Regions from separate parts of the Mesorhizobium sp. BR1-1-15 genome, predicted to be linked through region 1. Evidence: predicted binding sites of a transcription regulator. Region 1 holds the regulator's gene; each other region holds the start of a gene.
What was found. Region 1 encodes PhoB, which activates phosphate uptake and scavenging genes when phosphate is short. Its sites were predicted from a motif close to TGTCATNNANCTGTCAT; they were not measured.
Positions count from the first base shown of each region.

Region 2: a site for PhoB is predicted at 1,171-1,187, ahead of phnC (phosphonate ABC transporter ATP-binding protein). Genes of this name have one in related genera too.
Region 3: a site for PhoB is predicted at 2,052-2,068, ahead of LB541_RS12150 (DUF1045 domain-containing protein). Genes of this name have one in related genera too.

Region 1 covers NZ_JAIUIF010000017.1:54,322-57,560, forward strand. Annotated here, with positions in the region: gene LB541_RS23865 (ROK family protein) at 187-1,428, shown strand; gene phoB (phosphate regulon transcriptional regulator PhoB) at 1,436-2,125, opposite strand; gene phoU (phosphate signaling complex protein PhoU) at 2,145-2,852, opposite strand; gene pstB (phosphate ABC transporter ATP-binding protein PstB) at 2,878-3,239, opposite strand, start outside.
Region 2 covers NZ_JAIUIF010000010.1:190,099-193,337, reverse strand. Annotated here, with positions in the region: gene phnL (phosphonate C-P lyase system protein PhnL) at 1-383, shown strand, start outside; gene LB541_RS18875 (DapH/DapD/GlmU-related protein) at 380-997, shown strand; gene phnC (phosphonate ABC transporter ATP-binding protein) at 1,257-2,105, shown strand; gene phnD (phosphonate ABC transporter substrate-binding protein) at 2,197-3,105, shown strand; gene phnE (phosphonate ABC transporter, permease protein PhnE) at 3,164-3,239, shown strand, end outside.
Region 3 covers NZ_JAIUIF010000005.1:288,906-292,144, forward strand. Annotated here, with positions in the region: gene phnN (phosphonate metabolism protein/1,5-bisphosphokinase (PRPP-forming) PhnN) at 1-125, opposite strand, end outside; gene LB541_RS12145 (alpha-D-ribose 1-methylphosphonate 5-triphosphate diphosphatase) at 122-1,261, opposite strand; gene LB541_RS12150 (DUF1045 domain-containing protein) at 1,306-2,013, opposite strand; gene iolB (5-deoxy-glucuronate isomerase) at 2,165-2,977, opposite strand; gene LB541_RS12160 (DUF3329 domain-containing protein) at 2,982-3,200, opposite strand.

The DNA.
Region 1 (3,239 bases):
AGCCTCGAAAAAACACTGGTCCATCGTCGGAACGCTGTCAACGTCGATTCTGATGTATTTTGATGTCCTCGTGAATTTTTTTCGAGCTCCGGAATAAATAATGACAGCCAAGGCCGGTTCTGCCAGTATTTGACGGTCGTCGGGATCCTGGGGAGAGAACGCGGCGACGGGGAGGATGCGAGAAACATGTCGGTCGGAATCCGCCACGACGATTTGCGCCGACGCAACCGGGCGATGGTGATCGCGGCCGTGCGCCGTGCCGGGCAGCCCTCGCGCACCGAGATTGCCGCGACCACCGGGCTCAGCCATTCCACCATATCGGCGATCTCCTCCGACCTGATTGGCGAAGGCATCCTGGCGCAGAGCAAGCCGAGCGAGGCCGGTGCGCTGAAACGCGGTCGGCCGCAGGTCGGCCTCAGCCTCAACCCTGAAGCCGCGGCGGTGATGACCGTTGTGCTGTCGCTGAATTTCCTCTCCGTCGCAGTCATCGACTATGCCGGCCAGGTGATATCTGAGGAGCAGCGCCGGCTGGACACGCTGACCCTGTCGCGCGAGGCGCTGATCGGCGAATGCGTGGCCATCGTCAGGCGGCGGTTCGAGGATCCCGACCTCGACGTCGGCAGCATCGCCCGTATCGCGCTGGCGATCCAGGGCATCACCGACACGGATGCGCGCGCCATGCTGTGGTCGCCGATCACGCCGCAGACCGACATCGCCTTCGCCGACATACTGGAGGCCGAGTTCGGCATTCCCGCCACCATGGAGAACGATTGCAACATGATGGCGGTGGCGCTGCGCTGGCGCGATCCCCAGCGCTACCGCGACGACTTCATCGCCATACTTTTGTCGCACGGCATCGGCATGGGCTTGGTGCTGAAGGGTGAACTGTTCACCGGCACCCATTCATCCGGAGGCGAGTTCGGCCACATGATCCATCGCCCCGGCGGGGCGCTCTGCCGCTGCGGGCGGCGCGGCTGCGTCGAGGCCTATGCCGGCAACTATGCCATTTGGCGCAACGCGAGGCAGCTTGGCGAGGACACCCAGCCCGTCGACGTCAGCGACGCCGACATGCGCACCCTGGCGGCCTCGGCGCGCGAAAAGGACGGGCCGGAGCGCGAAGCCTACCGCAAGGCCGGCGAGGCGCTGGGTTACGGCCTTGGCAGCCTGTTCGCCCTGATCGATCCGGCGCCGGTCGCCATGGTCGGCGTCAGCGCCGCCGCCTTCGACCTGATCGAGCCGGCTCTGCGCGAGGCCATTGCCCAGACCGCCGGCGGCCAGCACTCGAAATCGATTTCCTTCGACACCGAGCCGAACGAACTGCCGCTGATCCGCGAGGGCTGCGCCATGCGCGCGCTGACCTTCGTCGACCAGGAAATTTTCGCGCCGGGGGCACAGGCGAAATCAGGCATAGGCGAGAACGTTGCGTGACATATCCCTAGTCTTCGCGGATCGCGTACCCCGCGCCCCGAATGGTGCGGATAACGTCAGGCATGCGGCCGTTGTTGACCGCCTTGCGCAGCCGGCCGACATGCACGTCCACGGTGCGCTCGTCGATATAGATCGTTTCGCCCCAGACATTGTCGAGCAGTTGGCTGCGCGAGAACACGCGGCCGGGATGTCGCATCATGAATTCGAGCAGGCGGAACTCGGTCGGCCCGAGCCGGATCTCGCTTTTCTTGCGGTAGACCCGGTGCGATTCACGGTCGAGCACGATGTCGCCGACCTTGAGCACGCTGGACAGAACTTCGGGCTTGGCGCGGCGCAGCAGCGCCTTGACGCGTGCCATGAATTCCGGCGTTGAGAACGGCTTGACCAGATAGTCGTCGGCGCCGGTGGAGAGACCGCGCACCCGGTCGCTTTCCTCGCCGCGCGCCGTCAGCATGATGATCGGCAGCCGCTCGGTATCGGGCCGCATGCGGAGACGGCGGCAGAGCTCGATGCCGGACACCGCCGGCACCATCCAGTCGAGCACAAGAAGGTCAGGGACATTCTCCTGCAAGCGGATCTCGGCTTCGTCGCCGCGCGTCACCACCTCTACCTGATAACCCTCCGATTCCAGATTGTAACGGAGCAGCACACCCAGCGGCTCCTCGTCCTCCACCACCATGATGCGTGGCGCGATCATCGACTGGTCACCCCTGCCGTCAAGCCGCTGGCGCCGACATCGCCGTCTCGTCCTGCTTCGGGCGATTGGCGGGCAATTGCGTGCCGGTCAGCACATAATAGGCATTTTCGGCAATGTTGGTCACGTGATCGCCGATGCGCTCGAGATTCTTGGCGCAGAACAAAAGATGCGTGCAGGCGGTGATGTTGCGCGGATCCTCCATCATGTAGGTCAGCAGCTCGCGGAAGACCGACGTGTATTTGACGTCGATGCGTTCATCGTCGGCGCGCAGCTTCGCAAGTGCCGCGGCATCGCGCGCCGCATACTCCTCGATCACGCCTTGCACCTGGATCAGCACAAGCTGCGCCATGGCGTCGATGGAGTGCGACAGGTCGCGCGGCGTGGCGGCAAGGCCGACGGTGCCGACGCGCTTGGCGATGTTCTTGGCGAGATCGCCGATGCGTTCGAGATCGCCCGCCATGCGGATCGAGCCGACGACATGGCGCAGATCGTCCGCCATGGGCTGCCGCTTGGCGATCAGGGTGATGGCGCGGTCGTCGAGTTCGCGCTGGCGCGCATCCATGATCGCGTCGTCGGAGACGACGCGCTGGGCGAGCGCGTTGTCGGAATTCAGGAGCGCCTTGGTCGCGCCGCCGACCATCGATGAGGCGAGATCGCCCATGTCGCGGATCAGCCTGCTGATCTGTCCGAGATCTTCGTCAAAGGCTGCGACTGTGTGTTCGGCCATGATCTTGGTCCTCGTATGCCTGGGATCAGCCGAAGCGGCCGGTGATATAGTCCTGCGTGCGCTTCTCGCGGGGCGACGTGAAGATCTTCTCGGTGCGGTCGAACTCGACCAGCTCGCCCAGATACATGAAGGCGGTCTGCTTCGACACGCGCGCCGCCTGCTGCATGTTGTGGGTGACGATGACGATCGTATAATCGGCCTGCAACTCGTCGATCAGCTCCTCGATCTTGGCGGTCGACAGCGGATCGAGCGCCGAGGCAGGCTCGTCGAGCAGGATGACCTCCGGCTTCACCGCCACCGTGCGGGCGATGCAGAGGCGCTGCTGCTGGCCGCCCGAAAGGCTGAGGCCGCTGGCGTTGAGCTTGTCCTTGACCTCGCTCCACAGTG
Region 2 (3,239 bases), on a different contig from region 1:
CGGCGCTCGACGTCGTCGCCGAGCCGCTGGTGGAGCGCGGCGAGGATCGCGAAGCAGCAAGAAGCAAGGCGCGCGCCCTGCTGGCGCAGCTTAACCTGCCGGAAAAACTCTGGGCATTGCCGCCGGCGACCTTCTCCGGCGGCGAGCAGCAGCGCGTCAACATCGCGCGTGGCTTCATCACCGGGCACCCGATCCTGCTGCTCGACGAGCCGACCGCTTCGCTCGATGCCAGGAACCGCGAGGTGGTGATCGAACTCATCGCCGCCAAGAAGGCGGCAGGCGTCGCCCTGCTCGGCATCTTCCACGACCATGATGTGCGCGAAGCGGTTGCCGACCGCATCATCGACGTCACCGCCTTCGCCCCGGGAAAGCTCGCCGCATGAGCAGGAAATTATCGGAGACGCCGCTGGTCCATCCGACGGCGGAGGTGCAGAATTCGACGCTCGGCCGCTGGACCGAAATCGCCGACCGCTGTCGGGTTTCGGAAAGCGAACTCGGCGACTATTCCTACATGATGCAGGACTGCGCCGTCTGGTGTGCGACGATCGGCAAATTCTCCAACATCGCGGCAAGCGTGCGCATCAACGCCACCAACCACCCGATCTGGCGACCGACGCTGCACCATTTCACCTACCGCGCATCGGACTATTGGGACGATGCCGAACACGAGAGCGAATTTTTCGCTGAGCGCCGCGCCAGGCGCGTCACAATCGGCCACGACACATGGCTTGGCCATGGCTCGACAGTCCTGCCCGGCATCACCGTCGGCGATGGCGCCGCCGTCGGCGCTGGAGCGGTGGTATCGAAGGATGTCGCTCCCTACACCATCGTCGCCGGCGTGCCGGCAAAGCCGATCCGCGAGCGCTTCGACCGCCGCACTGCCGAGCGCTACCAGGCGCTTGCCTGGTGGGATTGGGACCATGCGAGGCTGCGCGCCGCACTCGACGATTTCCGTCAGCTCGAGGCCGAAGCTTTCCTGGAAAAATACGGTGGATGACGGTGGTGAATGGAATAGGGCTGCTCACTATTCGCATCCCTTACATAGAGTTCGGGCAGGGGGCTGTCTTCTCAAGCCGCCTGCCTTCCGCAGTTTCAGGGACGTGGAGCATTTCGAGGAACTGATGGTCCTGGCCTGATCGCGCGCGACGCGGCTGTGGGTGGTAACAAAACTGACATCAATCCGACACCGCAGGTTCATGGCGCTGCGCTAGCGAGGGTCAACAGGACCTTCAACCGCGACTGGACGGGAACGCACCATGTCAGCCACGCTCGAAATCCGCGGCGTCACCCGACGATTTGGCAAGAACACCGCCGTCAACGATGTCAGCATCTCGATCCCGCAGGGTCAGATGGTCGGCGTCATCGGCCGTTCCGGCGCCGGCAAGTCGACCCTTCTGCGTATGATCAACCGCCTCATCGATCCCAGCCATGGATCGATTTTCTTCGACGGCGCCGAGGTCTCGCAATTGCGCGGTTCGCCGCTCAGGCGCTGGCAGCGCGACTGCGCCATGATCTTCCAGCAATTCAACCTTGTTCCGCGCCTCGACGTGCTGACCAATGTGCTGCTCGGCCGGCTGAACCATCGTCCGACCCTGTCGAACCTTTTCGGCATGTTCTCGCGAACCGAATGTGCGCAGGCGGTCGCCGCCCTCGAGCGGCTCGATATCGCCCGTACCGCGCTGCAGCCCGCAGGCACCTTGTCGGGCGGCCAGCAGCAGCGTGTCGCCATTGCCCGCGCCATGATGCAGCAGCCCCGGGTGATCCTGGCCGACGAACCGATCGCTTCGCTCGACCCGCTCAACGCCAAGGTGGTGATGGATTCGCTGCAGGACATCAATTTGCGCGAAGGCATCACCGTGGTCACCAACCTGCACACGCTGGACACCGCCCGTACCTATTGCAACCGCATCATCGGCATGGCCGCGGGCAAGGTCGTGTTCGACGGGCCGCCGGAGGAGCTTAACCGCGAGGCCGTCCGTCTCGTCTATGGCGCCGACAGCAATGGCGGCGAGATATCCGAGGCCATCACCTCGACCAGCGTTGCCTTCAAGCAAAAGATCGCCGCATCCGCCGGACCGCTCGAACCCGCATTCCCGGGTTACTGAGAGCGACCTGGATCGCCAGCCCGCGTCAGGGCACCCGTCAAAATCACCAACGCCGCCGGCGCGGGGCCGGAACCTACAGGAGAGAAATCAGATGTTCAGGAAAATGGTTTTCAGCGCCGTTTCGGTGCTTGCAATGGCCACCGGCGCGGCGCATGCCGCCGATATGAAGGAATTCCGCGTCGGCATCCTCGGCGGCGAGAACGAAACCGACCGGCTGCGCAACTACCAGTGCCTGGCCGATCACCTGAAGGCCGAATTCGGCTTCGAGAAGGTCTCGCTGTTCCCGGCCGCCGACTATGACGGCGTCATCCAGGGACTTCTCGGCGGCACGCTCGACTTCGCCGAACTCGGCGCTTCCGGCTACGCCAGCGTCGTCCTCAAGGATCCCAAGGCGGTAACCCCGATTCTCACCACCCAGCAGACCGACGGCGCGACCGGCTACTATTCGATCGGCCTGGCGCTGAAGTCCTCCGGCATCACCGACATCAAGTCGGCCAAGGGCAAGAAGCTCGGTTACGCCGATCCGGATTCGACCTCCGGCTACCTGATCCCGCTGACGCAGATTCCGAAGGACACGGGCGCGTCGAACGAGACCTTCTTCGCCTCGACCCAGTTCAATGGCGGCCATGAGAACAATGTGCTCGCCGTGCGTGACGGCAAGGTCGACGTGGCGGTGGACGATTCCTCCGGCATCGGCGACTTCAAGGACGGCTACACCTCCGGCACCTTCCACAAGGAAGTCGCCAAGGGCGCCGTCGACCCCAACGACTTCGTCGAGGTCTGGCGCTCGGGCCTGATCCCGAACGGTCCGCTGGTCGTGCGCACGGCGCTCGGCGACGAGATGACGGCCAAGCTGGCGGCCTTCTTCACCGACCTGCCCAAGAAGGACAAGGCTTGCTTCGAAGGCGTCGAAGGCGGTGATTTTACCGGCTACGTTCCGGTGAAGGCGGATTTCTATAACGTCATCGTCGAAGCCCGTAAGGCAGCCATCGGCGGCTAAAGGCAGAAGTCAGGAAGGGCGGCGTCGAGAAAACGCCGCCCTTCTTGCATCTCCGACCATGACCCTTTCCCTGACAGCTCCTTCCGGCGCCACGCACCAGATGGCCGACGCCTGGCGTCGCCAGACCTCCTTGC
Region 3 (3,239 bases), on a different contig from region 1:
TTGGCATGGCCGATGATCGTATCCTTGCCGGCGCCGCTCGGGCCCACCACGGCAACGAAGACGCCGTCGCGTATCGGAAACGCCTCGGCCGACAGTTCACGCTCGATCAATGCCGAAGCCATCACGCGACCCGCCGCCCCTGCCGCCAGACCGTGCGCACCACCGGAACGTGGTCGTCGAGGCGCACGCGCACCAGGTCGGCCCGGCGGCCCTCTTCGATGACGCCGCGATCGGAAAGACCGACGGCCTCGGCCGGGTTCTTGGACACCATTGCCACCGCCTGCGGCAGGGAAATGCTATCGACGACGTCGCCGAGAAAGAAGGCGGACTGGATCAGGCTGAAGGGGATGTAGTCGGACGACAATATGTCGAGCAGGCCGTCGCTGGCCAGCGTGCGCGCCGAGACATTGCCCGAATGGGAGGCGCCGCGCATGACATTGGGCGCGCCCATCAGCACGCCGAGCCCGGCATCCTTCGAAGCTCTGGCGGCCTCCTCGGTGGTCGGGAATTCGGCAACGCGCACGCCTTGCTCGATGGCTTCGTCGACATGGCCCGTCGTCGCATCGTCATGGCTCGCAAGCACGATGCCGCGCTCGTGGCAGGCGGCGGCGATGAAGACGCGGTTCGGGGCCGAATTCCGGGCCGATTCGCCCATCCGCTTCTCGCAGAATTTCTGGAAATCGTGATCGGTCAGCTTCAGCTTGCGTTGGTAGTAGTAGGCGTAGGTTTCGAGGTTGACGAACTGGCGCTGGCCTGGCGCATGGTCCATCAGCGAGGCGAGCTTCACCCGTTCGTCCGTCTCGAAATTGGCGAAGGCCCTGAGGCAATCCGGCGCCGAGACCTCGCAGCGTAGATGGATGAAATGATCGGCCCGCAATCGATCCATCCGCACGCTGTCCTCGATCGCATCGGCGAGCTTGCGGATGTCGGCGGCGTTGAGATCGGCATCCTCGTCCATGCCGACACGCAAGGCATCGAGCACGGTGGTAATGCCGGCGGTCGCCACTTGCGCGTCATGGGCGAGCACGGCGGCGATCGGATTCCAACGCACCTTGGGCCGCGGCGCATAGTGGCCTTCCAGGTGATCGGTGTGCAGCTCGACCAGTCCCGGAATGATGAAGTCGCCAGCCATGTTCTCGCCGGCTCGCACGGCGCCGGCGGATATGTCGGCGATCAGACCGTCACGCATCACGAGCGAGCCGTCGATGATCTCGTCGGCAAGAATGATGCGGGCGTTGCTCAGAATGGTCTCGGCGGTCATTTCAGGCAGTCCTTGGTTTTTTCTGGCCTTTACGGCTTGTTGCTTCAGGCGGTTTTTCTGGCCGGACGGCGCCCGAGCGCGTGCTGGGAAAGCACCATGAACGGGGCGCCGGGTTCGGGCTCGATGAACAACGTCAGCGCGTCCACCGGAACCGGCTGGCGCAGCACCTCGGCGAACAGGCCCTCGATTGCCAGGCGAAGACGAGGGCTTTCCTGTGGCCCGGCCCTGCCGGACAGCGTCATGTGAAAGCGGAAGCTCTCGAAGACGTAAGGATAGCCCCATTGGCAGAGATTGCGGAATTCGCCCGGCTTCAGCGAGTCTGGGCTGCGCCGCTCGATCTCTGCCTCCGTCAACGGCGCGCGAAAGCGGTCGAAATCGCGCACCACGTCATCGGCGAAGCGACTGAGCGGAGGCAATGGCGCCTCCGGCACCAGTGCGAAGAAACCGTCGATCTGGCTGACGACGAGACGCGGGATCATCACAACGGGCGTCGCCTCGGCAAAGGCGTCGAGCGCTGCGCGCAACGAGGCTTCGGTTTCGTTGGCCGCTAACCGGAAAGGGGCTTTCAGCGTTGCGTGAAAACCATAGCGCCGTGCCGATGCGGTGTGGAAGGCGACTTCCGCCGCCGACAAATCGCCCACCGCCTCCACCGGTCGCGTCGCGGCGCCGAACGGGTCACGGCCCAGCCAGTTGGCGGCGATCCGCGCCAATTTTTCGTCCTGTTGGGGGGTGAAGTAGATGGCGTAGCGCATCGAAAATCCTCGTCAGCCCGTTGCCATAGGTGATTTCCATGACGGATTGACGAAGCTTTGAAGGGTTTTCGAAGGCAAATCGACCCCGCCGGTCCTTAGCCGACGATTTTTCGGATCTGGACCAACAGGTTCAGCCGTGAACCCGCAACGGTCAGGCCTTCATCAGCCATTCGTGCTCGGGCGCATTGTGGAATTTCCACGTCCGCTTCGGGCCGGCCATGACGTTGAGATAGTAGAGGTCGTAGCCATGGCAAGCCGCGCAGGGGTGATAGCCCTTGGGCACCAGCACGACGTCGCCGTCCTCGATCGCCATCGCCTCGTCCAGCGCGCGGGAGCCGTCCTTGTCGGCGTCGGTATAGACCCGCTGGAAAGCAAAGCCCTGCGGCGGGTTGAGGCGGTGATAATAGGTCTCCTCGAGATAGGATTCGTTAGGCAGATTGTCCTGGTCGTGCTTGTGCGGCGGATAGCTCGACGTATGGCCGCCGGGCGTGATGACCTCGACCACCAGCAGCGAATCGGCCGGCTTGCCCTCGGGCAGGATGTTGGTGACGTAGCGCGTATTGGTGCCCTTGCCGCGCACCTCCTGGCCGAGGTCGTCAGGCCCGATGACGCGAACCGGCAGGCCGCCGCTCAATCCCGGCGCCGAGCAGACCGCCAGTTCCAGTCCGCTATCAGCCGTCACCGACCAGTCCGATCCCTGCGGCACATAGACCGACCATGGTTTGCCTTCGAAGGGCGACATGCGCTGGCCAAGCAGGCCGAGATCCTTGCCGCCGGCCGTGACCGTGCCCTTGCCGGTAACGAACACCAGGCAGACTTCGCGATCGTCCGTTGTTCCCGAAGCCGTTTGCCCTGATTTCAGCCGGTGCAGGTCGAACCCGACATAGGTCCACCCGGCGCTTTGCGGGGTGACATGCGCGACACGGCCATGGCCCTTGTCGGCTTTGACCAGCAGCTTCGACATCCGGTTACTCCTTCGGTTCGACTTCGGCGGGCGCCTTGTTCTCGTCGGCCGGCTTGTAGAGATAAAAAAACTGCCAGACGCCATAGCCGGCGAAGCCCAGCGCGATCACGCCCCAGAACGGCGTGCCGCTCGCGAATTCGATGATCGACCAGATGACGCAGACCGCGACGACGGCGACACGCCGCCACAATGGCCGGAAGAAGGGGTGCTCGGAATCTTTCATCGCGGCAACCTACAGCAAGCCCGGCCTGGCGAGAACCCG